Regions from separate parts of the Paenibacillus filicis genome, predicted to be linked through region 1. Evidence: riboswitches for the same ligand, from Rfam matches in the RefSeq annotation. Region 1 holds a riboswitch; the other holds the start of a gene.

The links. Region 1 has a riboswitch for thiamine pyrophosphate ahead of WMW72_RS06625 (ECF transporter S component). Riboswitches for the same ligand answer to the same signal wherever they lie in the genome.
Region 2: another riboswitch for thiamine pyrophosphate. It lies ahead of WMW72_RS26335 (ABC transporter ATP-binding protein); the one in region 1 lies ahead of WMW72_RS06625 (ECF transporter S component).

The regions. Positions count from the first base shown of each region.
Region 1 covers NZ_JBBPCC010000003.1:68,179-83,509, forward strand. The annotation lists gene tenA (thiaminase II) at 149-826, opposite strand; gene WMW72_RS06615 (energy-coupling factor transporter transmembrane component T family protein) at 937-1,755, opposite strand; gene WMW72_RS06620 (ABC transporter ATP-binding protein) at 1,721-3,265, opposite strand; gene WMW72_RS06625 (ECF transporter S component) at 3,288-3,869, opposite strand; TPP riboswitch at 4,002-4,107, opposite strand; gene WMW72_RS06630 (hypothetical protein) at 4,291-4,497, shown strand; gene asd (archaetidylserine decarboxylase) at 4,671-5,471, shown strand; gene WMW72_RS06640 (MFS transporter) at 5,639-6,892, shown strand; gene WMW72_RS06645 (tetratricopeptide repeat protein) at 7,064-7,939, opposite strand; gene WMW72_RS06650 (Uma2 family endonuclease) at 8,032-8,484, opposite strand; gene WMW72_RS06655 (hypothetical protein) at 8,694-8,876, opposite strand; gene pdxR (MocR-like pyridoxine biosynthesis transcription factor PdxR) at 8,876-10,327, opposite strand; gene WMW72_RS06665 (GNAT family N-acetyltransferase) at 10,475-10,975, shown strand; gene WMW72_RS06670 (pyridoxamine 5'-phosphate oxidase family protein) at 10,963-11,580, shown strand; gene WMW72_RS06675 (ABC transporter ATP-binding protein) at 11,962-13,680, opposite strand; gene WMW72_RS06680 (hypothetical protein) at 14,071-14,583, shown strand; gene WMW72_RS06685 (response regulator) at 14,641-15,331, opposite strand, start outside.
Region 2 covers NZ_JBBPCC010000021.1:31,421-46,751, forward strand. The annotation lists gene WMW72_RS26295 (phytoene desaturase family protein) at 1-238, opposite strand, end outside; gene WMW72_RS26300 (GNAT family N-acetyltransferase) at 267-1,028, opposite strand; gene thiM (hydroxyethylthiazole kinase) at 1,267-2,079, opposite strand; gene WMW72_RS26310 (3-oxoacyl-ACP reductase) at 2,166-2,939, opposite strand; gene WMW72_RS26315 (acyl-CoA reductase) at 3,012-4,556, opposite strand; gene WMW72_RS26320 (LuxE/PaaK family acyltransferase) at 4,569-5,723, opposite strand; gene WMW72_RS26325 (ABC transporter substrate-binding protein) at 5,767-6,822, opposite strand; gene WMW72_RS26330 (ABC transporter permease) at 6,819-7,871, opposite strand; gene WMW72_RS26335 (ABC transporter ATP-binding protein) at 7,868-8,626, opposite strand; TPP riboswitch at 8,681-8,794, opposite strand; gene WMW72_RS26340 (RCC1 domain-containing protein) at 9,119-10,258, opposite strand; gene WMW72_RS26345 (RCC1 domain-containing protein) at 10,302-11,450, opposite strand; gene WMW72_RS26350 (polysaccharide deacetylase family protein) at 11,673-12,971, opposite strand; gene WMW72_RS26355 (hypothetical protein) at 12,952-13,590, opposite strand; gene WMW72_RS26360 (Rpn family recombination-promoting nuclease/putative transposase) at 13,975-14,850, opposite strand; gene lpdA (dihydrolipoyl dehydrogenase) at 14,938-15,331, opposite strand, start outside.

The DNA of each region.
Region 1 (15,331 bases):
TGGTGTTGCACCGACAAACGTCCACTGCGAATAATTGGCATATTCTTGCGCGCAAAAAAGGGCCGCTCCGTCTACCGGAACAGCCCCGCTCGCTTATCGTTTCTTATCGTATGAACTTATGATGACTTAGGATGATGCCTCTGGCTGCCTATAGTACCGGCCAAGCTTCCTTTCTATACGCCATATCCCAGAACATGTACTCGTACCGGCTGCTGAGGATAAAATGCTGGCGCATCCGCGCCCGGTCGGCTTCCCCCGCCTGTGCCGCCAGTTCGTTCAGGCGGTTGATCTGCTCCTCCACCAGCACGCGGAACCAATCGCCGCCGTATGCCGCGATCCACTCGCGGTAGATCGGCTCCTCCGGCGTGCAGTGCTGCAGCTGTTCGCCGATCTCGTAGTACAGCCAGTAGCAGGGCAGGATCGCGGCGATGATGTCGCCCAGCGAGCCGCTGTAGGCGGCGCGCAGCATATGGGAGCTGTAGGCATAGGAGGTCGGGGCCGGCTCGAACGCCTCCCGCTCTTCCTCCGTGATGCCGAGCAGCTTGGAGAACTTCTCGTGCAGCGATAGCTCAGCCTCATAAGTGCTCTGGGCATGAACCGCCATCCGGCTTACCGTCGGCAGGTCATGCGCCTTGGCCGCTCCGAGCGCCTGTACCCGGGCGAACTGGGACAAATAGTAGGCGTCATTGAGCACGTAATGCCGGAAGCTGTCGAGCGGCAGCGTGCCGTCTGCGATCCCTTGCACGAACGGATGGCGGAAGCTGGCCTCCCAGCTGTCCCGTACCGCTTCTCTCAGCTCTGCCGAAAAGGTTGTCGCTGTAATCATAAGAAAACTCCTCCTTAGAATAAGTATTGATCATGGTATGAGTCAAGCTTGCCCATTGAATGAAGCCTAGTGAAGCTTTCATCCGGCGTAGTCTTATGCCCAAGCCAGCTCTAGCGAACATCCGTGATGCTAAAATGCGGCAGCTGCGCAGCGAACCACCAGGCGCAGGCCCAGATGCCCAGCAGCACCGCTGCGAGCAAGGCGTCGCTGGCCGACCAGCCGACGCGGTAGTAGTAGGTCCGCGCAGCCGACGCGGCAAAGCGCTTGGCTTCCATGGCCACGGCGATGCGCTGGGCGCGCCGGATGCTCTGCGCCAGCAGCGGGATCGCATACCGCTGGACCGATTGGGCGAAGCCACGCAGCCCGCGAGGCGTCTTCACGCCGCGGACGAGGTAGGCCGCGCGCAGGGTCCTGTATTCCGCCGCAGACAAGCCGATCAGGCGGATGGCCGCCATGAAGCTGTAGGCGTACTTGGCCGGCAGCTTCAGCTGCTGCATCAGCGAGTAGAACAGCAGCACCGGGTTCGTCGTGAGCGCCAGCAGCAAACCGACAAGCGCCGTATCGACCGTCTTGAGGCCCAGGTGCATGCCGCGGAAGAAGCTCTCCTCGGTGATATGAACCGGTCCATAACGGAACCAGGTCGTCTCTCCCGTCCCGAACAGCACCATGGACGCGCCTGACGATACGAACAACAGGATGAACGGCAACAGGATGAGCAGCAGACGCCGGGTCGGCTGCCCGCTGGACGTGAACAGCAGCACGGTGTACATCCACGTGACATGGATCAATATATTGATGTTATGCGTAAACAGCACGACCAGGAAGGCGGCTATCGACAGCAGCAGCTTGAAGCTCGGATTCACCCGGTGCAGCCAGGTGGTTCGTCCGGTCAGCTTATCCAGCATGGCGGCCAGCTCCTTCTGCTGCATGCAGCGCATCCTCATGGTCCTGGAGCAATCCGCTGCTCAAGGCCCACCCCTCGGCATCCGCGGTAAGGAGGCCGTTCTTGACCTCCCACACTCGCGTAGCGAAGCGCCGGACGATGTCCTCATCATGCGTCACCATCACGATGGTCATCTTGTCATGCTGCCTCCAGGCCTCCAGCTTCTCCAGCAAGGCAAACGTATTCGCCGCATCCTGGCCGAATGTCGGCTCATCAAGCAGCAGCAGCCGCTGCGCCTTTACCGTGGCCGCCGCCACCGACAAGCGGCGCTTCTGGCCCAGCGACAGCTGATAAGGATGCTGTCCGCGCTGCGCAGCCAGCCCGAAGCTGTCCAGCAGCTCGGCCGTCCTCGCCAGCACCGCCTCTTCCGGCTCGCCGTCCCTCCGGAAATTATAGGCCACTTCCTCGAACACGCTGCTTCCTATAAATTGCAGCTCCGGGTTCTGGAACACGTAAGCCGCCTTGCGGACGACATCGTCCAGTCCCTGGACTTGTTTTCCTTCGAGCCAATATTCCCCCTTGGTGGGAATCAGCTGCATCAGGGACGATAGCAGCGTGCTTTTACCCGCTCCATTCTCTCCGACGACGGCGATCCATTCTCCGGGCCATATGCTGGCATGGGAAGCCTCCAGCTTCTTCTCCTTGCCGTGATAGCCGGTGAACGCCTTCAGCGAAACAAGCGGCTCTCCCGTCCGCTCGGGTGGAAGTCCGGCCGTAGCAGGCAGACGGTAGAGGAGCTCTCCACCCTCTGCCCGCAAGCTTCCATCTGCATAATCTTCCCAGACGCCCGGATACCAGATGCCGAAGCTCTGCAGGTCACGCCTATGCTCCCGGAATACCCGGTCTGGCTCTCCATCCGCGATGATGCATCCGGACGCATCGAACAGCACCACCCGATCCACGAAATCTACGATTTCATCAATCTTATGCTCCACGATGAGCACTGTCTTGTCCGAAGTTATCCGCTTAACCGTATCCCAAATCTCTCGGGTGCCTTCCGGGTCAAGCAGCGATGACGGCTCATCCAGAAACCACACATCGGGCTCCAGAGCCAGCAGCGAAGCCATCGCGAGCCGCTGCTTCATGCCGCCGGACAGCGAAGCGATCGGCGCATGACGCAAGTCCTTGCCGAGACCGACCCGCTCCAGTAGCTGGTCAATCCGCTCATCCATCTCCCCGCGGGCGACGCACAGATTTTCCAGCACGAATGCTAGCTCCTCGTCGACATAAGGCATGCAGAACTGCGCATCCGGGTCCTGGAATAAATACCCCCAGGAGTCGGGCCGCCCGGCATCCTCCGACTTCATCGGTATCTCGATGACCGACGGAATGAGTCCCGCCAGCACCTGCAGCAGGGTCGACTTGCCGCAGCCGCTCGGACCGAGCAGCAGCACCTTCTCCCCCGGCCGCACCGCCAGCGACAGCCTATCGAACCATAATCCTGAGCTTCCGGGAAATTTTAACCGCAGCCCGGTTATCCACACGGAGGCTTCCATCATCCGCTCCGCCATCTCCGGCTTACTTGCCGAGCGCATCCAGATCATCCTGACTGACGGGCCGGACGAGCTGCGTCACACCGGTCTTCTCCAGCGCCTTGACCAGCCCGTAGGCCAGGGTACCGCAGATCAGGAAGGCCCCGACGAACCGGTACAGCACATATTGAACGACGAGCCATGGCGAGTATTCCATTAAATAATTGCCGAAGATATCCATCACGAGTGCGCCCAGTCCCGACGCGATGCCCGCGAGACCGGCGACAACCAGCGAATGATTGCGGTAGCGGAAGGCCGCGAATGTCAGCTCCGCGCATAATCCCTGCACGATGCCGTAAGTCAGCGAGGCTACGCTATAGTGGGACCCTAGCAGCATCTCGAACAAGGCAGCAGCAACCTCAGCGAGCAGGGCAACTCCAGGCTTGCGGATAATGAGGAAAGCGACCGTCGCCGCCATGTACCACATGCCGTAAATCAACTGTTCCAGCGGAATGCCCGGCACCTTGAACACATTGTACACATCGCCCCATACCCGGTATATAATCCCGAATACGACGGCAATCACGATCGTGACCAGAATATCGGTCAGCTTCAAACCTTTTGACATCTTGTCGCTCATCTCCTTTGTTTGTCTATGGGGCTTGCCGCAGCATCGCGGTCCTCTTCCAGCGGATTATGCCAAAAAAGCCGCCTCCCGGATCGGAAGCGGCTTGTGAGCACAAGTGAACGTACTGGTTCTTATCTACGCTCTCCACTTCCCTACGCTGGCATCACCCAGATCAGGTTCAGAGGGTCTAGGATCTAGCGATCCAATCTCAGCCGGTTAGGCTCCCCTAGTGACATAAACATAGTAACATGAATACAATAAATGTCAATATCATGTTTTCTTAATCAAAAATTTACTAAAAATTCCTAGTGTTATCGGATAATGTCTGATAAGATAACTTTATTCCCAGTTGAAGGAAATCGATCATTATATGAATATGAAAGCGTTATCTTCATGGACGATGCCGAGGGGGGCCCATGATATGCAAGAAATGATTCCAAGCGAGTTACCGATTCCAGAAATCATACCTGTATCCGTCAGGCTAGTGGCCGATTGCCGGTTCTGCACCTATGTTCAGTATGACCCGCATGCCAGGACTCCTGTACACTGTACCAAGTGGTCGGGAGCCCTCAGTCCGATCCAGGTGAATTTGAATGCGTGCATGACCTGCGGGGAATACAAAAAGTAGAAGAAATGGGGCAATGTGACGAAAATCAGCGGTCTACATCCAATGAAGGCTCCTTCCAGGAGCCTTTCCGCTTTTTTGCCTGCGTTTTGCGGTTGCTTTGTCCTTCGTTCTGTGTCAAGATAATCGGTAGGTTCTAACAATGATTATGTAGAAATAGGTGACATCCGACCCTTATGAAGATAACGTTTTTTCGGCTCCTAACTGAGCTTTCGTCGCGCAAAAGCGTATCCCGCATCACGGGAGCCTTTGCCAAGTCCCGCGCCAGCCGCGCCTTTATTCCCCAGTTTGCCAAGACATACGGCATCCGGATCGAGGACGCGGAGAAAGCGGTTCAGGAATATGCCTCGCTCAATGATTTTTTTACCCGCCGTCTGAAGCCCGGCTTGCGTCCGATTGACCGGTCGAGCGGAATTGTCGTCAGCCCCGTCGATGCGATGATCACCGGGATGGGCCAGATTCGGGAAGGCACGATGCTGAATGTGAAGGGACAGGACTACACGGTTGAGGAGCTGCTTAATTTCAGTCCCCGCCGTATCAATTATACGAACGGGTTCTTTTACGTCCTATACCTGAGCCCGACGGATTACCACCGCATTCATACGCCGGTGGCCGGAGAAATCATCGAGAAGGAGCATGTGCCTGGCAAGGTGTACCCGGTCAATGACTTCGGTCTAAAGCATATGCGTCGTGTGCTTAGCCGCAACGAGCGTCTGATCACGTACATGCAGCACGGAGCCGGTGAAATCGCGGTTGTAAAAGTCGGAGCACTCAATGTGAGCTCGATTCAATATGTCTCCCCTCTGCCGAACAAGGTAGAAGCGGGCGATGAACTCGCTTACTTCGAATTCGGGTCTACCGTCGTACTGCTTCTGGAGAACGGCACCTATGAAGGCCGCTCCGATCTGAACGTCGGCAGCAAGGTGAGAATGGGCGAGGCGCTCGGTGCTTTGACACGCCATTCAATGGGCACTTAGCCTAGTTATACAAGATTCATAGCTGCACCATCGATCCCGCTTTGGGACAGCAGTACGCTTGGAAGAGGCAGGCGGGCGACAGCCCTCCTGCTTCTGGCATTCCGGGCGATTTTTCTCATGCTCAGACCTCTCGGTTCTCGTGCATACCTAGGAAGGAGTCAGACCGCATGAACGTTTCCGCCGGAGCAGCAGGCCGCCCGGCCTCGCCTCAGACCACGAAGACCGATGTGAAGCCGACCGTCTTTCGCATTCTGCTCTTAATCAGTCTAGTCCATCTGTTCAATGACACGATTCAAGCCGTCATTCCTGCCATCCTGCCGATCCTGAAGGATACGATGCAGCTCAACTTTACCCAGTCCGGCATTATCGTCTTCGCGCTCAACATGACGGCCTCCGTCATGCAGCCGCTCGTCGGACTGTACTCGGACCGCAAGCCAAGACCTTATATGCTGCCAATCGGGATGGGCTTTACCTGCATCGGCGTACTGGGACTCGCGATCGCTCCAAATTACTGGCTCGTGCTCCTCTCCGTGCTGATGGTCGGCATCGGCTCCGCGATCTTCCACCCGGAAGGCTCTCGGGTAGCCTATATGGCCGGAGGCAGCCGCCGGGGACTGGCGCAGTCGATCTTCCAGGTCGGCGGCAACTCGGGACAATCGCTCGCCTCCATCATGACGGCGCTCGTCTTTGTCCCGTTCGGACAGTTCGGCGCGATCTGGTTCACCGCTGTAGCTGCCATCGGTATCGTCGTACAGCTAGCGATCTCACGCTGGTACAGCGGTTATCTGGCCGCCAACCCGCCCGCTGCCCGCAAGAGCGGCGCCCGGGCGATGGACCCGAGCCGCAAGCGGCAGATCAGCTTCGCCGTCTGCATGCTGATCTTCCTCGTGTTCGCCCGTTCCTGGTACCAAGCCGGCATCACGATTTATTTCCCGTTCGAGCTGATGGAGAAGTTCGCCATGACGCTGGAGCATGCACAGATTTACATCTTCCTGTTCGCTGCAGCCGGGGCTGTGGGTACCTTCATGGGCGGGCCGCTGTCTGACAAGTTCGGGCGCCGGAATATCATCTTCTTCTCCATGCTGGGCTCCGCTCCGCTGGCGATGGTGCTGCCATATGCCAATGAATTCTGGTCTTATATCATTTTGCTGATTAACGGCTTTATTATCTTGTCCAGCTTCTCCGTGACCGTCGTCTATGCGCAGGAGCTGATTCCGGGCAAAATCGGCACCGTCTCCGGTCTCATTACCGGTCTGGCCTTTGGCCTCGGAGCACTCGGTGCCGTGGCGCTCGGTGGACTGGCCGATACCTTCCATCTACAAGCTGTGATGGGCTGGGTCAGCTTCCTGCCGCTGATCGGACTGCTGACGTTCTTCCTTCCATCCGACCGTAAGCTGAAGGAATGGTCCAGAGAAGTTTAATCATCGCGACCGGGCACTGTCCGGCACGAAGCAAGGGGACCATCCGATTGTCCAGACGGTCCCCTTACTTTCTAGCTCTCCGAACATGACGCGGCTGATATTCATGGGTATAAGAAGATCCATGACTTGCTTCTCTTCTCTCCCATAGCCCGAAGGAACCGAAAGCTCTTCTCAGCCTCTATCAATCGACGACTCTCCCGCAAGCGGTCCTTCATCCCTGGATTCATGGTCCGGGTCCGCTTGTTTCAACTGCTCCTCCAGCCGCTCCAGATCGGCGCGGGTCAGCGGAGTTACAAGCGCCAGATCGCGGCTGATGGCCTTCTCGCTCTGCTCGCGCGCCTCCTCCAGCCGCCCGAGCTTCTGCAGCGTAAGCGCGTAGAAATAATACGATTCCGCATGCTTGGGGGACTTGTCCATCACCTTGGCGTACATATCGGCGGCTTCCTCCACCCGGCCCAGCAAGTAATAGTTCTGCGCCAGGTTGTCCAGAATCGTGACATCATTGTCGTTGAATTCATACGCCTCCTGGTTCAAGACGAGAGCTTCCTCCAAATCCCCATTCAGTACCTTGAAATAACCCAGGTTCCCGTAGGCCAGCGTGTTCTTGTACTCGCCCATCACTTCCTCCATCAGAGCGAGAGACTCGCTGTGCCGGCCCTGGAGCCAGTAGGCCGTGGACAAGTTAATTCTCGCCTGCATCAGGATCTCGCGGGGAGGCGACAGGCGCTGTATCTCCTGAAACACCCGCTCCGCCTCCTCTGGCTTGCCGGCCTTCATCAGCAGAAATCCGTAGCCGATCCGGTGCTGCGGAACGACCCGCTTGAACCCGTTAGCCTTCTCCAGTAGCTCCAGCGCCTTGGCCTGATCGCCCTTCATATAAGCCATGTTGCCCCGCTGGGCATACAGCGCAGAGCGGTTTAGAAACACAAATACCCCGATCGATACGACGACGACACCCGTCCCAAGCGCCCAATGGAGCTTGAAGAGAAGCACCACGACGATGACAACGGCAGCAATTTTGAGTAAATTTTTAACAATGGGCGGCATGCGCTTCCCTCCTTCAAGTTCATGTTCCCATTATACTCAAGCAGCGGGGGAAGAAGCCACTCTGCTGACGCGGCATTGTCCAGAGCTGCTCCTTATTCCAGACTGAACAGCGTGTTGATCGGAATCTGCAGGTCTTTAAATAGAATCGATTGAATCGTTTCCTGCTCCATATATAAATGACGAATACTGTAGCTTCCGTCCTTCAGTGTATTCACATAAACCGTCCGATTTCCCGGATCGACGATCCAATACTCCTGTACCCCATAGCTTTGATACAAGTTGAATTTTTCGTTAAAATCCTTCAATGCCGTGGAGGGTGACAGCACTTCGATGATTAACGCCGGAGCACCCTGGCAGCCATTTTTCGATAGTTGGTCCTTCGAACAAATCACAGAGAGATCAGGCTGCGTGATATGATCGGGCGAATCATATTCTTCGCTTTCGCTAAAAAATATATCGAACGGAGCCACAAACACCAAGCAATGTCGATTCTGAAAAAACGTCCGAAGGGCAACATGCAGCTCTCCTACAATGAACTGATGCATAGCGGTCGGTGCAGGCGACATATTGTAGGCTTTGCCATCAATTAATTCCCATGTTCCACCCCATAATTAACATGATTTATATGGTCTGGTCTGTTCTAATAGTATTTCAAAGTTAGGCTTGGTTACGTGCTCCATGTAGTTGGAGTCCACTGGAATCCAAACAAGACCAAATTTATAGTAGAATGAAATCTCTGCACTTGTTGTTGCCGTTAAAAACACGGAAAAAGCCGCCCCGGCTGCTGCCCGCACTGCGGCCCGGACGGCCTCAAGATAACTATTTCTTCATAAATTCTAGCCTGCAGCAGGCGGTTGAGCAACCGCATCTCCAGCTCAAAACTAAATCCTGCTGCATCGGCAAATCCGGAAACGGCGCCGCGAACTGAAAGCCTCATTAACCACCGTTCAAAATCCGGCTCATCCGCCCTACCCCGTCCTTCATCTCCTCTTCCGTCAGATCGGAGAAATGAAAGTAAGCCCCCCGCCGTCCGCTGCGGGTGTCATGCCCGGTAGGAGCCATATCAGCCCAGAGAACCCCTGCCTCGTGACAGGCGGACCGATAGGACAGATAATCCTCCTCGCTCCCCTTCCACCAGCCGAACAAGTGCAAGCCCGCATCGCTCGGCACCCAGTCAAAGCCCGCGGATAATTCCGTCTGCAGCAAGTCCGCCAACTGGCTGAACTTGCGTCCATAGCTGCGCTTCATGCGGCGCAGATGCCGTTCGTAGCCTCCGCTGGCCATGAATTCGGCCAGCGCCCGCTGCTCCAGCACGTTGGCCGCGTATGGCTCATACAAGGCCTGGGCACGGACGAACGGCTCCACCAGCGAGTCGGGCAGCACCACATAACCGATCCGCAGCGAAGGCGGCATCGTCTTCGTGAAGCTGCCCACATAGACGACCCGCCCGTCGCGATCCAGCGCCTTCAGCGGCTCGATGCTCCGCCCCCGGTGGCGGAATTCGCTGTCGTAGTCGTCCTCGACGATGACTGCACGCTCCCGGACGGCCCAGGCCAGCAGCGCTTGGCGCCGCTCCAGGCTGAGCACCGCCCCCGTGGGAAACTGCCGCGATGGCGTGACGAAGAGCGCCCGAGCATCCCATGCGGCAGGTATAATCCCGTACTCATCTAAAGCCGCTTCAACCACGGTGCCTCCCGCCGTGCTGATCGCCCGGCGAATTCCCGAGTAGCCCGGCGATTCGGCAACTGCCGATTCCCCCGGATTCAGCACCAGCTGCGCGATCAGTGCGAGCGCCTGCATCGAGCCATGGACCACGGCGATCTGCTCGGCCGAGACGCTCAGGCTCCGGGATCTCCGCAAGTACATCGCGATCGCCTCGCGCAGCTTGTAGTCCCCCTGCGCTCCGGTCCGCTCCGTGCTCCAATCGGTACCCGCCCGAATCTGGGCGTACAGGCACCGGTTCCAGGCTTCGTGCGGGAATAGCGCTTCATCCGTATTCATATTGGCAAAGTCAATGACCCCATGAAGCGCTCCTACCGGCGACATCCTCTCTAGACGGGGCGGAGCCACGAGGCGGGAGGCCCATTCGGACAGCCGGAAGTCAGGGACGGAAGCTTCCCGTGCTTCAGGCTCCGCATAGCGATAGGCGACGGTCGTACCGCTTCCGATCTCGCTGACGATGTAGCCCTCCGAAGCCAGCGTCTCGTATACTTGATTGACCGTGCCGCGCGACAGGCCGTACTGCTCCGCCAGTTTGCGTGTCGACGGAAGCTTCATGCCGAGGAGCAGGCTGCCCTCAATAATGGCGTCGCGCAACGCCTCGTACAGCGCGGCATGTTTCGTAGGCAGCCGCTGCATATAAGAATGGTAAGGAATGAGTAAATCCATCGTTCGCGCCCCTTCGGCTTCGTGATTGCTACAAATAGATGAAGTCTGACAAAATGGTACAATCAAATCTGTCATAAATGGATCTTTTCTCAGGCCAATAAATCCATTATAGTTCCAATATCTTAAGTTTGGAAAGGAGCTTGACCGATGTCAGCCGTTGATTCTATCGTTTGCCGCCAAGCGGACCTGAACGACTTAGCCGGACTAGCACGTCTATTCGATGCGTACCGCCAATTTTACCGGCAGCAGCCGGATATCTCCGGCGCGGAAGCATTCCTGCGCACGAACCTGGAGCGGCAGCGGGCCGTCATCTACCTCGCGCTGGAGCAGAAGCCGCAGCCTGACGGTAGCCCATCCTTTCTTGGCTTCGCCCAGCTGTATCCGACTCTATCCTCCGTTTCAATGCGAGAGGTATGGACGCTCAACGATCTCTTCGTCGCTGCAGAAGCACGCGGACGCGGCATCGGTGGACGTCTGCTGTCCGCCTCCGCAGAGCATGGCCGTGCAACGGGAGCGGCTTTTATTCAACTCTCAACCGGTACAGATAACGGCACCGCACAGCGATTGTACGAAAAATCCGGATATATCCGGGATACGGAATTTCTTACTTATTCTTTGAAATTGGAGAACCAGCCATGCGTAGAGTAGACTTCGAAATCAGCGAGCAGCAGGAGATTGAGCCATTTCTGAGGGAAATGACTTTCGGGGTACTGGGCACACATGCCGAGGACGGATGGCCGGAGCTAACCCCTCTCAACTTCGTATATCACGAGGGTGCCGTCTATTTCCATGGCAGCAAGATCGGGCAGAAGATGACCAACCTGAAGAAGGACAACCGTGTGACCTTCTCCGTCGCGCAAGAGTTCGCCATCATCCCCTCGTATTTCCTCGATCCGAAGCTGGCCTGCCCCGCGACCGCCTACTTCAAGTCGGTGCTGATCAAGGGCTACGGTGAAATCGTAGAGGATTTGCAGGAGAAAGCTTCCGCACTGGGGGCTTTCATGAGCAAGCTCCAGCCGGAAGGCGGGTACGAGACCATCGATGCGGCAGATCCCGACTATGCCAAGCAGCTTCGCGGAACCGCCGTCGTGCGCATCCGGGTCGAATCGATGTCGGCCAAGTTCAAGTTCGGCCAAAACCTGACGGACAGCAAGCGGGATAAGGTGACCACAGGGCTGGAGGGGCGGGATGCATCGATGGATGCAGAAACGCTGGCACTGATGAAGCAATATTGTCCGCATCACCGCGAGTAGCCGCTCTGCTGGGTGGCAGGTCGGAGCAGCTAACGGCGGGCCTGGCTTACTTGACTGACTGGGATGAGAGAAGGAGCGTACAAGCCTCTGCAGTTGCTAGAACTCCTCCATGCACGATTCAACAAGTCTCGCCTCCGCTCCCTGATATGCACAAAAAAAAAGGCCCGGCTCTCCGGCAGGAAATCATCCTGCTCAGGAGCCGGGCCTTTTGAGCCATCCGGCCGTTCCATCTGATGTTCGATGTCACTTACTCTGCCGGGCTGACAGCACTGCGCCCTGCCATCATCAGCCCGTCATATGAAGGTATCGTCCGTACGTCTACGGTTCTGCGGCTATGCAGCTAACCGATGCGTTCCCGGCAAATGCCAGGGCTGCTCTGGGCTAAGCGTGCTGAGTCTGGACGTTATGCAGCCTGCTGTAGATACCGCCGGCGGCTACCAGCTCGCGGTGACTGCCCTGCTCGGCAATACCGTGCTCGTTCACGACGACGATCCGGTCCGCATTGCGGATCGTCGATAGCCGATGTGCGATAACCAAGGTCGTGCGCCCTTGCGACAGCTCAGACAGCGATTGCTGGATGGCGGCTTCTGTTTCCGTATCGAGCGCCGAGGTCGCTTCATCCAGAATCAGGATCGGCGGATTTTTCAGGAACATCCGGGCAATGGATAACCGCTGCTTCTGGCCTCCGGACAGCTTCACCCCGCGCTCCCCGATCATCGTATCCATTCCGTCAGGCAGCTTGCGGATCAAATCTTCCATCGAAGCTCTGCGTGCCGCCTCCCAGATTTGCTCCTCGGTGGCACTGAGGTTCCCGTAGGCGATATTCTCGCGAATCGTTCCTGCGAAGAGGAATACATCCTGCTGCACTATCCCGATATGCTTGCGCAGGGATTCCAGCTTGATCTGACGGACATCCAGGCCGTCGACCGTAATTCTACCGCCGGTGACATCATAGAAGCGTGGCAGCAGGCTGCAGATCGTCGTTTTACCGGCTCCAGACGGACCGACGAAGGCAATCGTTTCACCCGACTGAATGTTCAGATCGATCTGACTCAGGATATCCCGGCCCGGCTCATAGCCGAACGTCACGCCTTCGAAGCGGATATTTCCCTTCACGTTATTCAGTTCCACCGCATCCGGCACATCGGCAATATCCGGCTCCGTATCGATAATCTCCGTATAACGCTTGAACCCTGCGATGCCCTTCGGGTAGCTCTCGATGACGGCATTGATCTTCTCGATCGGGCGGAAGAAAATATTGGACAGCAGCAGGAACGCCATAAATTCACCCATCTCCAGCTTGCCCTGAATAAAGAACCAGGCGCCGCAGATCATGACGAATACCGTGATCAGCCGCATCATCATGTAGCTGACGGAGATGCTTTTGGCCATCGTCTTATAGGCCAGCAGCTTGGTCAGACGGAAGTTCTGGTTATCGACAGCGAACAGCTTCTTCTCATGCGCTTCGTTGGCGAAGGATTGAACGACGCGGATGCCGCCCACATTATCCTCGATCCGCGCATTGAAGTTGCCGACATCGCCGAACAAACGGCGGTATGTAGTGGTCATCCGGCGGCCGAAGAAGATGATCAGCCAAGCCATGATCGGAATAATAATGAAGGTTAGCAGCGCCAGCTCCAGATTGATGTAAGCCATCAGGGTGAAGGCCCCCGCCAGCGTCATGATGGCAATGAATACATCCTCCGGCCCATGATGCGCAACCTCTCCGATGTCATTGAGGTCATTGGTAATCCGGCCGATCAGATGGCCGGTCTTGTGGTTATCGAAGAAGCGAAACGACAGCTTCTGGATATGCTCGAACATCTTGCGGCGCATATCCGTCTCGATATTGATCCCGAGCATATGCCCCCAGTACGTCACGATATACTGCAGTGCCGTATTGAGCACATAGATGGCCAGCAGTCCCAGACACGCGAGCACAATTACCTTCCAGTCCTGCCCCGGCAGCAGATCGTCGATAAACTTGCTAACCGCCAAGGGAAAAGCCAGCTCCAGCAAACCAGCAATAATTGCGCAGGTGAAGTCCAGTATAAAGAGGCCCTTATACGGACGATAGTAAGAGAAAAAACGACGAAGCACCCTTATCCCTCTCTTCCCTTTCCGAATATGGAGATACGTTCGCGAGCTGTGCAAACCATTCGTTCCGGCAATCATAGGCATCTATCGGATGCCTTGTGGTTATTAAAACGATTCAAGTCCGTGCAACTCGCCCTGCCTGCCATCATATCGGATATATCGGAATCCCGCAATACTTTGGAGGTACAAATAATACCAATTTCGTGAATTGGAAACAGCATGCATATGGACCGTACTCTTACAAGTCATTCACGGTATACCGGTTTATGCGGGATTCTATATTCCTTATGTCGCACGACACTTTACTCCAATTTCATTTGATTGACATCTTTATGGAACTTTTTTACGCACCGTACGTCCATTTATTGAGGTTGGATATCGGAGGTGATCTGTATGCTTAAGAAGAAAAGATGGCTTTTAGCTGCAACTGCTACTTTAGTGATCGTGGGTACTATCTGTTGGCCGAAGGGGGATCTGCTGGAGGTTGCTGCTGAGCAACCAACAGGTCCGCAAGCCGTCCAGGCTATAAGCGCTATAAAGGATGAGTTCCAACAACAAACGGAGCTTGCAGAACGGGTACAACGTGAGCAGATAAACGAGCTTGAACTTAAGCGGGCTGCCTTGCAACATGCCGATTCGAAAACGGCTTCTGAGGCGTTTGCTTCTACCTTTGCCGCTTACAAAGAAATGCATGCAAAGCATCGTAACTTATATGCAAATAAAAACGATAGTGATCATCCAAGCAACCAAAAAGCACGGGATGAAATCGAGAAAAAGGAACAGCTTATCGCAGATTTTGAACATGAATGGGCAAGCAGCTCCAAAACGGATGAGCAGCTTCTTAACGAATTTATTGCCGCAGCACGTCAGCTAAATACAGAGCTTCTTTCAGAAGGGGCTGAATAACATGCATAAAAAGCCGGGATAACGTCTACTCCGGCTTAACTTATGCGTACATGACGATCATTCCTTTGTCTCCCCGGCCAAAAACCGGTTGCGGTACGTATTCGGCGTCAGCCCCGTGAACCGCTTGAAAATTTTAATAAAATAGTTGTCATTCTCGTAGCCGACTCGCATGCCGATCTCCGCTACCGGCAGATTCGATTGCTCCAGACGCCGCTTCGCTTCGGTGATACGCAGCTGGTGCAGATACTGAATGACATTCGTGCCCGTTTTTTTCTTGAACAGCGTGCTGATATATTTCTCATCCATCGCCACCAGGCCCGCCAGCGTCCGAAGCGATATGATGCTGCGGTAATTTTCCTTCATATATAGGATAAGCTTATCGACTTCCTTGTGCCCCGTCTCCGCTTCGAGCTCGCCCTCGCGGTTCGGGCCTCCCGAGAGCTTATCGTGGCCCAGCTCCCCAGCGGGGTCCCGCCCCTGTTCCCCTTGTGGGGCTGCAGCGGACGCTGCGTCGTGGCCTTCCCGTCCGGTACTTGAAGGCAGACCGGCTTGCCGCCTCCGCTTCCCGAGCTCCGACTCCACTTTGACGAGCGCATCCATCAACGACTGTACATTCATCGACAGCTTCAGAATATAGTTGGATGCGCCGAGCTCCATCGCTTGCCGGACGTATTCGAAGTCGCTCAGGCACGACAGCATGATGAACCGGCTGTCGAGCTCGGCCTCCCGTACCTGCCTCAGCACCTCA
Region 2 (15,331 bases), on a different contig from region 1:
GAGACTCTATCCCAACCTCCCGGTACAGCCGGTCAAACATCCCTCCAGCCTCGAAGCCCATCCCGTATGTCGCCCCTACGGCAAAGGAATAGCCCCCGCGGTCAAACTTGCCCGCACAGCCTCCCAGCTCCCCGGAAGCCTCGTATACGGTGACAGATAAGCCCTTGGACGCGAGAAGGGTGGCGGCCGATAATCCCCCGATGCCTGCTCCGATAACAGCAACCTCTGTCGTTTGCATCGCATATTCCCTCCCCGATCCGCATCCTTCACAGCCGTTTACAGCGGTAGTGATAGCTTCCCGTCGTCTCGAAACCAAGCTTGCGGTACAAGGCTACAGCAGGCTCATTATCCCGGATCACCTGCAGGTAAAGCTTTTCTGCCCCACGCTCCAGCGACCACTGGGCCACCCTGCCAAAGAGCTGCTCTGCAATCCCTTTGCGGCGGTGCCGGGGATCGACGACAATATTGCTGATCCCTGCATAACCCCGTTCGCTGACGACCGTACCCAGAGCTACGGTCTCCCCATTCTCCAGGACGCGAAAAAAAGACTTGTCCGGACCGATCGCCGAGAAAATATGACGGTACCCCCGCAAGCGTTCTGCCTCGTACCCCTCCAGCCGCAGAAAATCCTCCAGCCAGCGTTCATCCGCCTCGTAGGCGAGCTCGAAGACAAGTCTTCCGAGCGGAGTTACAGAACGCAAGACCAGCTCCGCCGTAGCAGTCATCTGCAGACACGGCGTTTCCAGCTCGTATCCTGCTTCGGCCAGCAGTGCATCCAGCCCCTCGGGCGAAGCATGGCTGATACAGAAATACGCCGGGAGGCCGCGCCGCCGGTAGAAGCTCTCGATCTCCGCCAGCCAGCCGTCCCTCTCGGGCAGCGGACCGACAGCATGTACGCTGTTGGCCCGTTTCGTCGTGCCGAAGGTCGCGCGCAGCTTCCAACTTCCGTACGATTGCTGGGTATAGGCCGGCCAGGTGTTAGTCATAAGCTCCTCGATCAGCATCATTTCCTGCCAAGATGTTTGCAACAGCCATACCTCCTGATCGTTAGTGATGTTACCTTGATCATAGCATGGCAAGCCCTTCCTTGCACCCCCGACAGCCTTTGCTTCCGTTAAGCAAGTGAAGAAACCCTTGCACGCTAGCAAACCCCATCTATACAAAAAAACAGAGCTGACAGCTCCCTTCTCGCAAGAGCGCATCAGTTCTGCTTGTAGTCAGTTAGTCAGATCCAGCAATCTAACAGCTTGTCTGCCGGAGAGACCGTCAGTCCAGCAGCCGGATGACTGCCCGGCCGACCAGATCCTCGCCCGTCGTCGTATGGAGCCTGTTGAGAAACTCGGTCTGGAACGCGCCCGGGTGATTCGGACCGGATATTTCCACAGCCAGCTCAGCGGCTACTCCGTAGAAAGCCAGTGCCGCTGCCGAGGCAGCTACCAGATCCTTCTCCACCGCAGCGAAGGCGCCGATCACGCTGGTCAGCAAGCAGCCGGTGCCAGTCACCGACGTCAGCAAAGGCGTGCCGTTGCTGATCCGGTAAGTCGACTTCCCATCGCTAACGTGGTCATCCGCTCCCGTAACTACCACGACAATCCCCAGACGGCGCGCAGCCTCGCGAGCCAGTACAGCAGCGTCACTGCCCGCAGCATCTCCCGCATCAACGCCCTTGATCTGCATCTGCTCGCCGATGACATTGGCTACCTCTGCCGCATTGCCCCTCAGCACCGACACCTTGACCTCGTCCAGAATACGACGAGACGCTTCCGTCCGATAGGCAGTCGCCCCCGCCCCGACCGGGTCGAAAATGACCGGAACGCCATGGGCGTTCGCCGACTTGCCTGCGATCAGAATCGACTGAATCAGCTCCTCGTTCAACGTCCCGATATTAGCGACCAGCGCACCTGCGATCCTTGCCATATCGGCCACTTCTTCATGGGCGTAAGCCATGACCGGCGAAGCCCCAAGGGCGAGCAGGCCGTTGGCTGTAAAGTTGGTGACGACGACATTCGTAATGTTGTGAACAAGCGGCTTATGCTCCCGCACCCGATGCAAAATTTCAATGCTGGTCTCGATTCCCATATTCAATCCTCCCGGTAATGGTTTGGGCAGCAGCTCGGCTTCTGCCCTGGTTTTTTCATACTCATTCGCTACCGCGGCCGGTGCATTCACCGCATCACAAGTCCGCCGTCTACATGAAGGCATTGCCCCGTCACGAAGGAAGCCCAATCCGAAGCAAAGAAAAGGACAGCCCCAGCGATATCCCCTGGCGAAGCCAGCCGTCCAAGAGGTGTCAAGCCGATAATAGCATTCTTCGTGTCCTCCTTCGTATCCCGGCTGGAATCGGTAGGGGACGTCAGGCCAGGGGCCACGCAGTTCACCGTAATGCCGAACGCCCCCAGCTCTACGGCCAGGTTGCGGCTGTAGCCGAGCAACGCTGCCTTGGCTGTTGTGTAATCATGGTAAGGCACGACGGGGAAATCGATCAGGTTCGTGACCAGATTCACGATCCTTCCGCCTCCCTGCTCCTTCATCAGCGGAATCGCTGCCTGGCAGATGTGAAAGGCCCCACCAAGGCTGCCTTCAAGCTGCGTCTGGTAGTCGTCCCAGCCTATGTCCCACGCCGTCTTGCGATGCTTCGGATCGAAGCTGTACGGACTTAACGCGTTGTTGACGACGACATCGAGGCGGCCGAATGCCTCCTCAACTTGATCGACCATCGCCTGCACGGCTTCGCGGTCCGTCACATCGGCCTGCAGAGCGACCGCCTCGCCCCCCAGGCTGCGAATGCCTGCAACCACATGCTCGGCCGCCACCTGATTGCGGACATAATTGACGATCACCAGCGCGCCGCGGGCCGCGAAGGCCTCGGCGATAGCCGCTCCGATGCCGCGGCTGGAGCCGGTGACCAACACTGTTTTCCCGGCAAATTCCATAACCATCACCTCCCTTTCTCCCGGATATACCTGGCTTTGGCCTGGTGTCGAGGCTGTTCCGCTACTAAAGCCTCGATCCTATTCGAAATCCGGGTCGTACCGCTCAGCTTCCAGCTCCGCGCTTCGCTCCAGGTCGACCCAGCGTACCAGATCGAGCAGGTTCATCCGCCCGTCGTGATGCCAGCCTGCTGGCGTCCTGGCCATCTGGCCGACCGCGCAGATCCGGGTCACACCCCGGCTTCCCAGCAGAGACGCCAGGGGCTCCAGCCTCTCCGGTCCGACGGCTAACCCGGCTGTCTGCAAGTACTCTCGGTATGGTCGCAGCTGACCGGCTGCCTGCTCCAAACTTCCGCAGGCGAAGATATGCAGCGTCCGGTTCAGCGGCGAGGGCTCAAACCCGCCCGCGCCCTGATAGATCACGGTCCAGTCCGTGCCGCGAACGCTCGCATACACCGATACGGGCTCTCCCTGCAGCCCCCGCAGCTCCATGCGCTGGCGGACCGACCGGATCGCCAGCGCTTCCTCGTCGGAGAGGTCTGCGCGCGGCTTTTTCTCCTGGTAGCGCTCCATCTCGGAAGCGACCAGTTGGGCGAATTGCCGGGGAGAGACGGCTCCGCCTTCCTCTACGAATACCCCATGCGGGGCCAAGCAGCCCTGCTGGTCGTATACGGAAGCGTCCTCCGCCACCCGTCTTGCCGTCTCCTTGAACCGGTCGACGGTCAGCGCCTCCCGCCCCACCATCGCGAAGCTGATCTTATGCCCGTAGCTGAGGAAGAGCCGCTCCGCCGGCATACGGCCGCGCACCTGCTCCACCGTCTGCTGCGAGCCGTACACGACGACGGCATCCGCCGCATCCAGCAAGGGCCGCTCCAGCTCCTCGCTGCCTCCCTTCCAAGGAAGAATAGCGAGACAATCGGCCAGCTCCTCATCCAGCTCAGCCAGCGTCATGGCGAACAGCACCGCCATCAGCGGCTCGGCCGAGGAGGTTTTGCCGATCGATGCGGACTTGACGAGCAACCCCATCACCAGACTCCAGACGGGCAAGCCCGGCACGTTGCCAGAGAATACATGGAAGATGAGCTCCGGTCCGTAGGCGCGGCTTAGCCCCCCATGCTTGCGGGGACGAAACTCGTCGAGCACGGCTGCCGCATCGAATTCCTCATCCAGAAACCGCAGCAGCTCCTTCCGCCGGAACGTACGGAAAAACCGCTTGAGCTCCAGCCGGATCATCTCTCCGTTGTAGCCGGTTATGACGGGAAGCCACGTCTCGGCCAGCACACGCAGCCCGTACTCCGGGTCCAGCCAGCGGGCCACTGCCCGGTCGATCAGCTCGACGATCTGATCCGTCCGCAGCTGCGCAAGATATGCGGCTCTGCGGGCGGTCACTTGAGCTGCTGCCTCCTCAAGCAGCTCCGGGCTGAGCACAGGCAGCCTCAGCACGAGCGTTCCGGCGGGACCTTCATACCGCCGTTCCCGGGTCTCGGCCGGAGCCATGCCTCGCGGCAAACGGTAAGCCTCGATGACGGCCACAGGTCCGGCATCGTTTTTCTCGTGGCATTCAGCCGCCTGAGTTCCTAGGTATTCCTCATCCTCTGGCTTCTGTTCGTTATTCGGTGCAGTCATCGGATGGGTCACCTACCTTCGGCTGGCAGTCATCAATTGATCGACGGCGATGGAGCAGCCTCTGGCCTCGGAGCCCTTAACGCGACCCAGCAGCACCAAGCCCCGCTCCGTCCGGTATCCCATATCCTCGGTCAGGATCGCGAATGCGGAGTTCCAGCTTGCCATATCATAATGCGCCAGCACGCCACGCTCCCCGTCAGCGACCGGCTCGAGCGTTTCCGGATGAAGCACCAGCGTACGAATCCACGGGCCGCCCGCTTTCTCATAGACAGACTCGCCCGTCAAGAAACGGCTCCGGATATTGCGGTCATACAGCTGCGAGCTGAGCTCCGTCATCCCGTACATATTCACACAATCCTCGCGCTTCACACCCAAGTGCCGCTCCAGACCCGCGTACAACTCCTCCGGTGAGATTTCGCGAGCCTGTCCCTTCAATCCGCCGGTATCGAAAATCCGGCTTCCCTCCGGGAGCCTTATCTGCTTCCCCTGCTCCTCGCAGGCGTCCAGCAAGTGCACGTAGGCGAACGTGGCGCCCATCAGCAGTACAGGTCCGCCGTTCGCTTCCCGCTCCTGCAGAGCCGTCAGAACGGCACTCAGATCAATCCCGTCCTCCGGCGAGAAAAACAAACGGCTGTCCGCCTCCCCGAACAGCTCCACCGCCCTGGACAAATATCTGGACAACGAGCTGTTGCGGTTCACATCCTCCGCCGGAGACAGCACGAGGATCGTCATCTTCTCGCGGTCAGGCAGCACATACCGCTTGAACGGCGGCGCCATCGAAGCATCCCATACCTCCAGCGTCGGATGGTAATGCTTGCCCCGCTTGTCCGCCTGCGTCGTCCCGCTGGTCATAAATACAGCCTCCGCCTCGCCCTCAGGCTCACAGGAGAGCGTCAGCTCCTTGAACGCTTGGATCGGAAGCGGCGGGATCTCCTGCCAGCTCCGCACCGTCAGAGGCGATTTCCGCCGGGCCTGGGCGTATTTGCGATAGGCGGGAATATGCTTGAATTGATAGGCGAACAGCTGCAGCGCCAGCTCATTGAACCTGGCGTCAGCTTCACTCGCTCTTCCTTCCCGATCCGGAGCCTCCGCGTAGGCTTCTATATCCGAAAACCGTCCGATGTACGTCAGTACCTGATCGGCCAAATCTCTTGATTCCGGTCTCATTGCGTTCTCATCCTTTCTGTACGCTTGCTTATCCGTTTTCCGGTTACTTCTTCGTTTGCTCTCCTGTAGGCAGCAATTCATTGGTCACGGCGTCCTTCAGACTGAGCTCCTTCTGAATCAGGCCGAGCTTCTTGTACAGATCGGCCCCCTGCTGGAGCAAAGCGGCATCCAGCGTGCCAAGCGGTTGCCCGCCTGGCGTCTGTGCCGAGGCATTGCGGAGCCTGATGATTTGTTCATTGCGCTTCTTATCCTGCCCGTCGATGGCCTTGGCGACCGCCACCTCAGCCGCCGCTTCCGGCTGTTCGTTCATCCACTGGGCACTGCGCTTGTAGACGTCGAGGAAGCTGCGCAGCAGCTCCTTCTTCTGGGCAAAGGTTTCCTCGGTCACAACAAATACGTCGCTCGGCACGTTCAGCGAATCGGCGACGCGCAGCTCGTTCACCTCGCCCAGTCCCTTCAGCTTCGCATCAGCCAGCCCCGTATCCGTAGCGGCCGTCGCGTCCACCTGTCCCTGAATCAACGGAGCAAAGTTGGACACGCCGGTCTCGATGATCGTCACGTCCTTTTCCGTCAGACCGGCCTCGTGGAGCAGCACCAGCAGATTATGCCGTGTTCCGCTCGCCAGACTGTAGACGCCGATCTTCTTCCCCTTCAAATCCTTGGGCTCACGAATCCCTTTATCCTTGAGGGATACGACATTGAACACATTCTGCGGATAAATATTGTAGATGACACGCAGCTTCTCACCCTTCTCCAGCGCAAAATAGAGCGAGCCCGGATCGGTGAAGGCGATGTCCGCCTGCTTGGTGAGAATATTCTTGATCGCATCGCCGCCTCCGGCACCCGGTACGAAGCTGAACTCGATACCTTTTTCCTTAAACCAGCCTTGGGTTTCAGCCTGATACAGATTGGTTTGCTCGGCGATCGGCTTGCTCCAGCTGGCCATGACCAGCTTTTGAATCGGTCCCGTAGCTGGAGAAGCAGCCCCTGTATTTCCTTTAACCGATTCTGAAGCCCCGCTCCCAGCCCCGCAGGCTGACAACAGCAGACTCCCGGCTAGTAATAGTGAAGCAGTCATTGTCCATGATGTCTTATTCATCTGTCTTTCTCCTTCTTGTAAGGTCTCAGCTTGATTCTCTCTATGATCAGCACCAATTGGTACAGTCCCATCCCAAGCACGGTGAGCAGCAGCAGGACGGCGAACATGAGCGGCGTGTCCATCATGCCCTGAGAAGCGATCAGGAGCGCCCCAAGCCCCTTGCTCCCCCCGATAAACTCTCCGACAACCGCACCTACGACGGCCAGCACGACCGCTACCCGCACGCCGGCCAGCATCCCCGGCAATCCTGCCGGCAGCTTCAGGCGGAGCAAGGTCTGCCAGCGGGAAGCGCCTAGCACCCGAAATAGCTCCTGCTTCAACGGATCGACATACTGAATAGCTGTAACCGTACTCTCCAGCAGCGGGAAAAATGCAATCAAGGCGGTAATGACGACCTTCGGCGTCGTGCCAAAGCCGAACCAGATCATAAACAGCGGGGCCAGCGCGAGCTTGGGCACCGCCTGGCTGGCAATCACATAAGGAGACAGCAGCCTCCTCAGCCAGCTCCACTCGCCCATACCTACGCCAATGAGCAAGCCCAGCGCCCCTCCCAGCAGCAGCCCGAGCACAATCTCCAGCACCGTCTGCGCAATATGCGGGATAAAGTATCCGCTGCCCAGCCCTTTTCCCAGGGCGGCAGCTACTACTGAGGGCGCAGGGAGTACGAGCGTAGACACCCCGCTGACGCGTACGCCCAGTTCCCAGAGCAGCAGAAGCGCTGCAAACAGGACGAGTGCTCCCCAACCGCCTCGGCTGCCAGATTTGTTCCCCGCAGAACGGTCCGGGGGCGACTTGAGGCTTTGCGGGTCTTGGGGCGACTGGCGGTCTGGTAAAGGCTGCCGGCCTCGCGTCGTTTGCGAGCTTGGCTCATCTTGCGGGCCTTGCGTCGCTTGCGAGCTTGGCTCATCTTGCGGGTCTCGCGTCGCTTGCGAGCTTGGCTCATCTTGCGGGCCAGGACTGCCAAGTGAGCTTTGATCAATTTGTTCGCTTTGACCGTCTTGAGAGCCTTCCGTTCGGTCAGCCCTTCTGTCGGTTCTCCGATTATTCACCTTGGCCTCCCGCCTTCCATCGTCTGACGCAGCATCAGGCACAGCTGATTGAACGGTTCTTCATAACGCAGCTTGTAATGCCTGTGCGAGGGAAGCGGCACCTGGGTATCCACAGCCACTCCTCCATCCTGCAGCATGACGACCCGATCCGATACATACACCGCCTCCGCGATGTCGTGTGTGATGAACAGCACCGTCATGCTCCCGGATGCACAGAGCTGCAGCAGCTCCTCCTGCAGTTCCTCGCGCGTCAACGCATCCAGCGCGGCGAACGGCTCGTCCAGCAACAGCAGCGTCGGCTCACGCATCAGCGCACGCGCCAGCGCTACGCGGCTCTGCTGTCCTCCGGATAACTGACCGGGGAACTTGTCCGCGTGGCCCGCAAGTCCCATCCGCTCCAGACGAGCATCGGCGGCTTCCCGATCCGCCGCCGTAGGCTTGCCATGCAGCGTAACCGGGAGCAGTACATTATCCCGCACCGTGAGCCATTCCAGCAGCGTCGGAGCCTGAAATACCATGCCGATACGCTCATGGGGCTTCGTCACGGGACGGCCCGCAATCCGCACTTGCCCTTCGGCAGGCACGAGCAGGCCAGCCGCCATCTTCAACAGCGTCGTCTTGCCGCAGCCGCTTCGGCCGAGCAAGGACACAAACTCGCCTTCATCCACCTGCAAGCTCAAGTCGCTCAGCACAGGTTGTCCATCGCTCCCATTACCGTACGTATGTGAAATATGCTCAAAGTCCAAATAGGACATCTTACTTCTCTCCTTACTATCAACTTGCAAAAAAACACACCCCGCCCTAAGCAAAGTGTGTTTGATTCACCTCTCCCTACGCTGGCATGACCCAACAGGTTCAAATGGTTAACGGCAGATTGGCCGTACTCTCAGCCCGGTTCCCCCCGGACTCCCATGGTACATATTCAGTTTCTTGTTCCTTCTATGATACGCCATCTGTTCTTATCCGGTCAAGGAGAAGGCATTCCAGGGTGGCTCTACAAGATCATGTACGCTCCCCATTACTTGCCGGGAGCAATATCCGTACAGACTACGCCTACATCGGAAGCATTGATAGCAAAAGCATTGCCGCCTTGTCCTCTCTCCCTCCCTATGAAGGATGCTTCCAGTTAATGCAGACTTACTAGAGACGGAGTCGGCTACCATCACCGAGGAAAAATAAAAAACCTCAAAGGTAAAATACCTCTAAGGTCAATAGAATCGTAATCAGATCAAGCCAAATCGATTAAACTATCGAGTAGGAACTTCTACGATTTGGTTAGGATCATGCCGTTGTAGATCGGGATTAAAGCTCCCTCCCCAAGACCTCGCCCCCCCCCAGGTCCATAGGGTACCGTCCCGTTTTAAAACAAGGGAAAAGAACGGCCCCCTGTAAACAGACACAGCATCCTTCAATCCAGGGACAGGTGACGGGTCAATCGGTTTTACATCTAAGTAATTATCGCTATAAAGCCCTCCCCATTGCCATACGGTCCCATCGTCTTTGAGTGCAATAAAGTCACCGATCTCTACAACATTCGTTAATCCCTTAATCTGGAAAGGTTCCACAGGTTTTTTATCCCATTTTCCACTTGCGAGTGCAGCTCTTTCTTCACTGGTCAGATTGCCATACTCACTCCATCCCCACACGGTACCATCTGATTTCAGTACATGGAAGTTGTTGCCGTTGGATAGTTTCCACACATTGGTGAACCCTTTTATTTTTTTCACTTGAATAGGATAAGGGTCGGACCCCTCAGGATCTATCCATGTCTTGGGCCCTCCTAATCCAAACCCTGCCCAAGGAGCGGGAGTCACCGTTTCCTCCGGCCAGCTTCCTAATGAAACTGTCCCGTCGTCATGAAGGAGTACGAGTTCTCGGTTTGCCACGCAAATATCTCGAATAGAATACAACTCGGGAACTTGTAAGACACTTGCTTTAAACTCTCTTTTTCTTCCTTCATGCTGTGAATAAACCCAAGTCCAGACGCGTCCTTCTTCATCGAGTGCTGCAGAGAATCCAGATATATCCGTTGCTACTTTCTTAATACGGCTCAATCCCGGAATCTGGATGGGTTCTTTAATTGAGAAAAACCATGTATTTTCATTTTTATAATCACGCAAATACGTCCAAACCGTGCCGTCGTCCTTAACGGCATAAACATCGCTTCCATGCGAAATATCCACTACATGGTCGAATCCCTTTATTTTTGTAGGCTTACGCTCCCCCATCAACCAGGCTTGGCCGTATTCATCCACATAACTAAAATCCGAGTATCCCGATAAAAGCGGCCTTTGTTTGGCAGAGGCTTCAACTGTATGAAATGGAGAAGTAAGAAGTATAGCTGCCAAACCACTAAAGATCATTTTTTTGCTGCGAAGAAATAGCATGATTCAACATTCTCCTTTAGATGAAAGATGAAAAAAGGCATGATTATGACCTATATGGAACTTCAACCGGAAGCTGACCGTCATGAAGACCCGTTTCAAAGTTTAAGCTGGCTCCCCATCTTCTCATCTTCCCCCAAGTCCAAAGCGTCCCGTCTTTTTTCATGGCGACGCTATAGTCCTGGGCAGCCCAGATCGTCTGGACATCACTTATCGCCTGAAACGGGGTGGGCCTGACCGGCTTATCGAATCCTTGAAAAATATTAATGTGAATTCCACCCCATTGCCAGACCGTCCCGTCCTCGCTTAATGCAAGGTTATGATAAGCTCCCGAGCTGACCTCTTTAATTTTGGAGAGACCTTGAATCTGAATAGGCTCCGGCACTTGTTTACCTAGATAACCTAGAGTAGTGGAATAGGTTTCTTGCCCTTCATCCAGAGACCCTGTCAATGCGCCATCTCCATTAGGGCCCCATCCCCAAACCGTACCATCCTCTTTAATAACCAAATGATGCCTTCCTTGTCCTGTACCTAATTTTGCAACATGAGTAAGATTTGGAACCTGATGGAACCTTACTTCAGCACCTTGTAATTCGTTCCAGTCCATCCCATAATTGTACTTTCCTTGCAAGACTGTCCCGTCTTCCTTAAGAGCAATCAACGTCCCAACGGTGACTTGGATATCTACGATCTTCTTCAAATCAGGAACTGCTTGTATTTTTGCATCAAAGGCAAGCTTTGGCTGACCGAGTTTCGTACTATTCCATACCCATACCCTCCCGTCTCGATCCAGCGCGGCCGAATATGCATTATCCGTCGACACCTTTGTAATGTTCTTGAGGACAGGAAGCTGAATAGGCTTGGTGATTGAAAAATACCACGTATTCTCCGCTTCGTAATCCCGGGCATACATCCATACACTGCCATCGTCTTTTACCGTGTAGATGTCTCCTCCGTGTGAAATATCCACAACATGATTCATCCCTGGAATTTTCGTTGGTTTGCGCTCGCCAAGCAGCCAAGCTTGCCCATCTTCATCCAAAAAGCTAAAATTATCCCCGGAAGAAGATATTTTAGGGATCGGTTTGTTGATTTTTTCGACGGTAGCAGCAGATACCATGGTGTATGAAATGGAGCACGACAGTAAGATGGACAAAGTCATCGTTGCCAAACGTTTCTTTCTCTTGAACAGCATTGGGTCTCAACTCTCCCTCCTTCGCTTTGTCAGCGAAACATAATAGGTATGAATCATCATACAATAGACTCAAAATTTTCCAATTTGTTGCACTTTATACTTAAATTTTATTTTTTGATTAAATTTCTATCTCAAGCAATGCTTCTATCCGTACTTGGGATATAACAAAAAGCCGCCCCATCCGCCGCTGCCTGAGACAACGGAGATGAACCGGCTTCTGCCTTATTGAAAGATAACGAACTTTAGGTTCTGCTTTTTTAAGTATTGAATAATACCAGGCAGCGCTTCCACCGTCGCTGCTTTTTCGTGCATGACATAGATCCCCTTGGACGGGTCGTGGTCTTTGAAATACTGGATGAGGTCTTCGGCCTTCTTCCCTACGGTCCAATCCATAGGGTCTCTGTTCCAGAGCACCATTTTCATACGTAAGGATTTCGTGGTGTCCAGCAGATTTTTGTTCAAGGAGCCATATGGCGGACGAAATAACGTGACCGGCATATGAACGAGCGGCTCCAGCAACTCGTTCGTTTGACTCAGGTCCTTTTTCTGCTCAGCCGATCCGACTGTCGCTAGATTCTTATGGCTCCAGGAATGACTGCCAATGGACATGTTATGCTCCCTCGCATAAGTAACCATATCCTGACGATGACGGGCATTCTCCCCGATAAAGAAGAATGTTGCGCCTACTCCATGCTCCACCAGAATATCTACGATCTGCCGCGTGTACGTTGAGGGTCCGTCGTCAAAGGTCAGCGCCACGTACCCCTCAGGCAGGCTGGTCACTTTATCTCCTTCTTCAATGACAACCACTTCCGCTTCCTCCGCAATATGCGAAGGCGCGCTGGGCTTGATCGCATCATCCGAATCGGCAGATGCCGGAAGAACTGGATTGAATTCGACTTTCAAGGAGGCTAGCTCTGCCGGGATAGGGGCTCCGTTACCGGTACCGGTAACGGCTTGTTCGGACCCGTTACTCGGCCCTGCCGTCAAAACCCCTTCTTCCTTGTCGATGGCCAGCCATGTTGCCAGCATCAAAATCACAACGAAGCCAATCATGCCAAGCCCATGCCTCTTGCTTGCCTTCCAACGCTGGCTACGCACTCTCACTGCGACAGGTTGTTCAGATAACGAAGGCACTTGTCCCACTGATGCGACCATGACCGTCCTGTTCTCTTTGATCTCCGTCAATCGTTCTTTATAAAGAACAGAACAGACGAAATAAAAAGTCTGGCTAATGATGCCGCGGGTTACAACCAGCGAAGTATAGTGTTTTTGTTGAAAAGGGTCCCACCTTGTAAATGGCGATAACCGCACCCTTCCCGAACCGCTCAAATCCAATACTGCGAGCTGCTTGTATGTATATTCGTCTATTTCGATCTCGCATCGGGCATAGCCCTCATCCCGGGTAACACCTAATTCCAGCTTATAGCAGGTTGAATCTTGCTTCAGCGCCAGCAGCTCTATCATACAGACCGTATAGGTCTGGGTGGACATGACCGGTTTAGCTATTTCCGTTCCCATCTTCATTCCGCGCTCTTATCGTTTCCAAGGGGGAAGACATCCGTGTCGTGAAGTCTTGGATCATGGAAAGCAGATAGGCTTTTTCCTCTCGCTGCGCTTCGAACTTCTGCATCAGATGGGCATGCTCAATCGCGAGCTTCCCGTTCTTCTCCTCGAGCTCGTTGATCTTCCTGCTTTTCTCAAGCTGTGCTTCATTATGCTTATGCAGCAAGCTGCTATACTTCTGCTGCTCCAGATCAATGACATTTTTCAATTCTTCAATTTCAGTCGTCATGCCGTTTTGAATATCCCGGCAATCCTCCAGCATCTGATCATACTTCAGATTCTTCTCTGTCAGCTTTTGCTCTAGATCCAGAATGCTTTTCTCGCGTTCTTCGACCACTCGCCCCATGTTCTTCAGGTCGCGCGACAATCTGTCTATATTTCCATTCGCATGCATCAGGCGGTCCTGATGCTCATAGATACTCATATCCGAATGCTGCTTAGCCTGAATAAGCTGATCCACAGCAAAAAGCAAATCCAGGGACTTCTTATCCAGATTGGCCTTGCTTATGGACAGAATAACAGGTTGCTGCTCTGTTCCGTATATTGGCTCTTCCTCAGTCCCTGCTTGATGCACGATCCTTTCTTCTGGTTCCTGCTTCGATTCTCGATCCTTTGCATCCTTCCATATTGCAAAAGGAGATCGCATGCCGTGCCCACCACCCTCAAAAATGTCAAAGTTTGTCGCTCTATAGCTCCATTATAGAGGAAACACGAAAGGAAGTACGTGGGTCTTTATATCCAAGTGTTAAATGAATAACAATGACCTAAGTCCTAAAAACCAAGTATAGTCCCGATCCAGCCTTGTTTAAGCTACTCCTTAGGCTTTGACAACAGCCTCTCCGGCTGAAAATTTAAGGATTCGGTACAAAAAAACTTCCTCCTTGCAAGCGGCCAGGAGGAAGTAGCAAGTAAGTATATATGGTTTGAAATTCTACTAAGGTTGTATTTTGTAATGGACTCAGCTTTCCATCTGAATGAGCCGATTGAGCTCTTCATCCGAGATCCCGGTTACTTTTCGGATCATATCCCGGCTGATGCCTTCCCTCAACATGTTTAAGGCTACCTCGGCTTTACCTTCTGCTTTACCTTCTGCTTTGCCCTCCTCACGGCCTTCCGCTCTTCCCTCAGCAAGCAAACTGTTCAGCTCAATTAGCGCATGCTCGCGCGCCTCATACAGCCGGAGCGTCTCCTGATCGCTGCTTAGCCATTCGAGCTTCTCTTCTGTCTTTCGAATCTCGGGATCCATTCGCATCAGCTCCTTCAATTGGGCTTCCGGCAGCTTCTCGTCGAGAAATAGCAGCCAGCGGTGAAGAGGATCGTTTAAGTCCTTGGATGCTACCGCAAACTTGGGGTATTCGATGAAATGCAGTTCCATCGCATCGGTTAACAAATATTTGGGCTCTTGATCTTCATAAAAACGAAACGAACTATGGAAACGTTCAAATTCAAATAACTTAAAGTCCAAAATATTGATCGTTACCGTTCGCTTAAGGTCCTCATACCTGCCACCTGCTTTAATCGAGCTTACATAAAGCTTGCTGGCATAAAACAACGTACGACGAGCCATATTACGCTGGTTGGTCAGCTGAATTTCAATATCAATCTGAACACCCTCCACCGTCTCCGCTCTAACATCAAGCCGGCCTGTCTTGTCATCAATCAGTTGCTTGTCTAGTTGCTTGTTCTCGATGACGGTTAAGTCAGCAATACGTGACGAAGCCTTCAGCCCCAGTATGGCATTCAATAGTGCGATCAAGCTGCTCTTGGATTCAGGCTCCCCGAACAGGCGCTGAAAGATAAAGTCGTTTTTCGGTTTCAACCGTCTAATCGTCATCGTATCACCCGCCACAGATCTTTTACTTCCAGTATACCACAACGCCAAAGAACCCGCCGCAAGGCAGGTTCTTCAGAGTAACACCTATTATTTGCCCAATTGGTGGATCGGATGGCCCAGCGCGCCTTCGGCGGCGTCCATCGTGATCTCGCCCAGTGTTGGGTGAGCGTGGATGGTCAATGCGATATCCTCGAGGGTAGCGCCCATCTCGATCGCCAGCGTCAGCTCGGCGATCAGGTTGGAGGCTTCTGCACCGACGACGAATCCGCCGACCAAGAGGCCGGTATCCTTGTCGCCGACGAGCTTCACGAAGCCTTCATTCGCGTTCATCGATTGAGCACGGCCATTCGCCGCGTAAGGGAACTTACCGATCGTGACGTTGATGCCCTTCGCTTTGGCTTCAGCCTCGCTCAGACCAACGCCTGCGATCTCAGGATCCGCGAAGACGACAGCAGGGATGACCTTGTAATCGACAACGCTA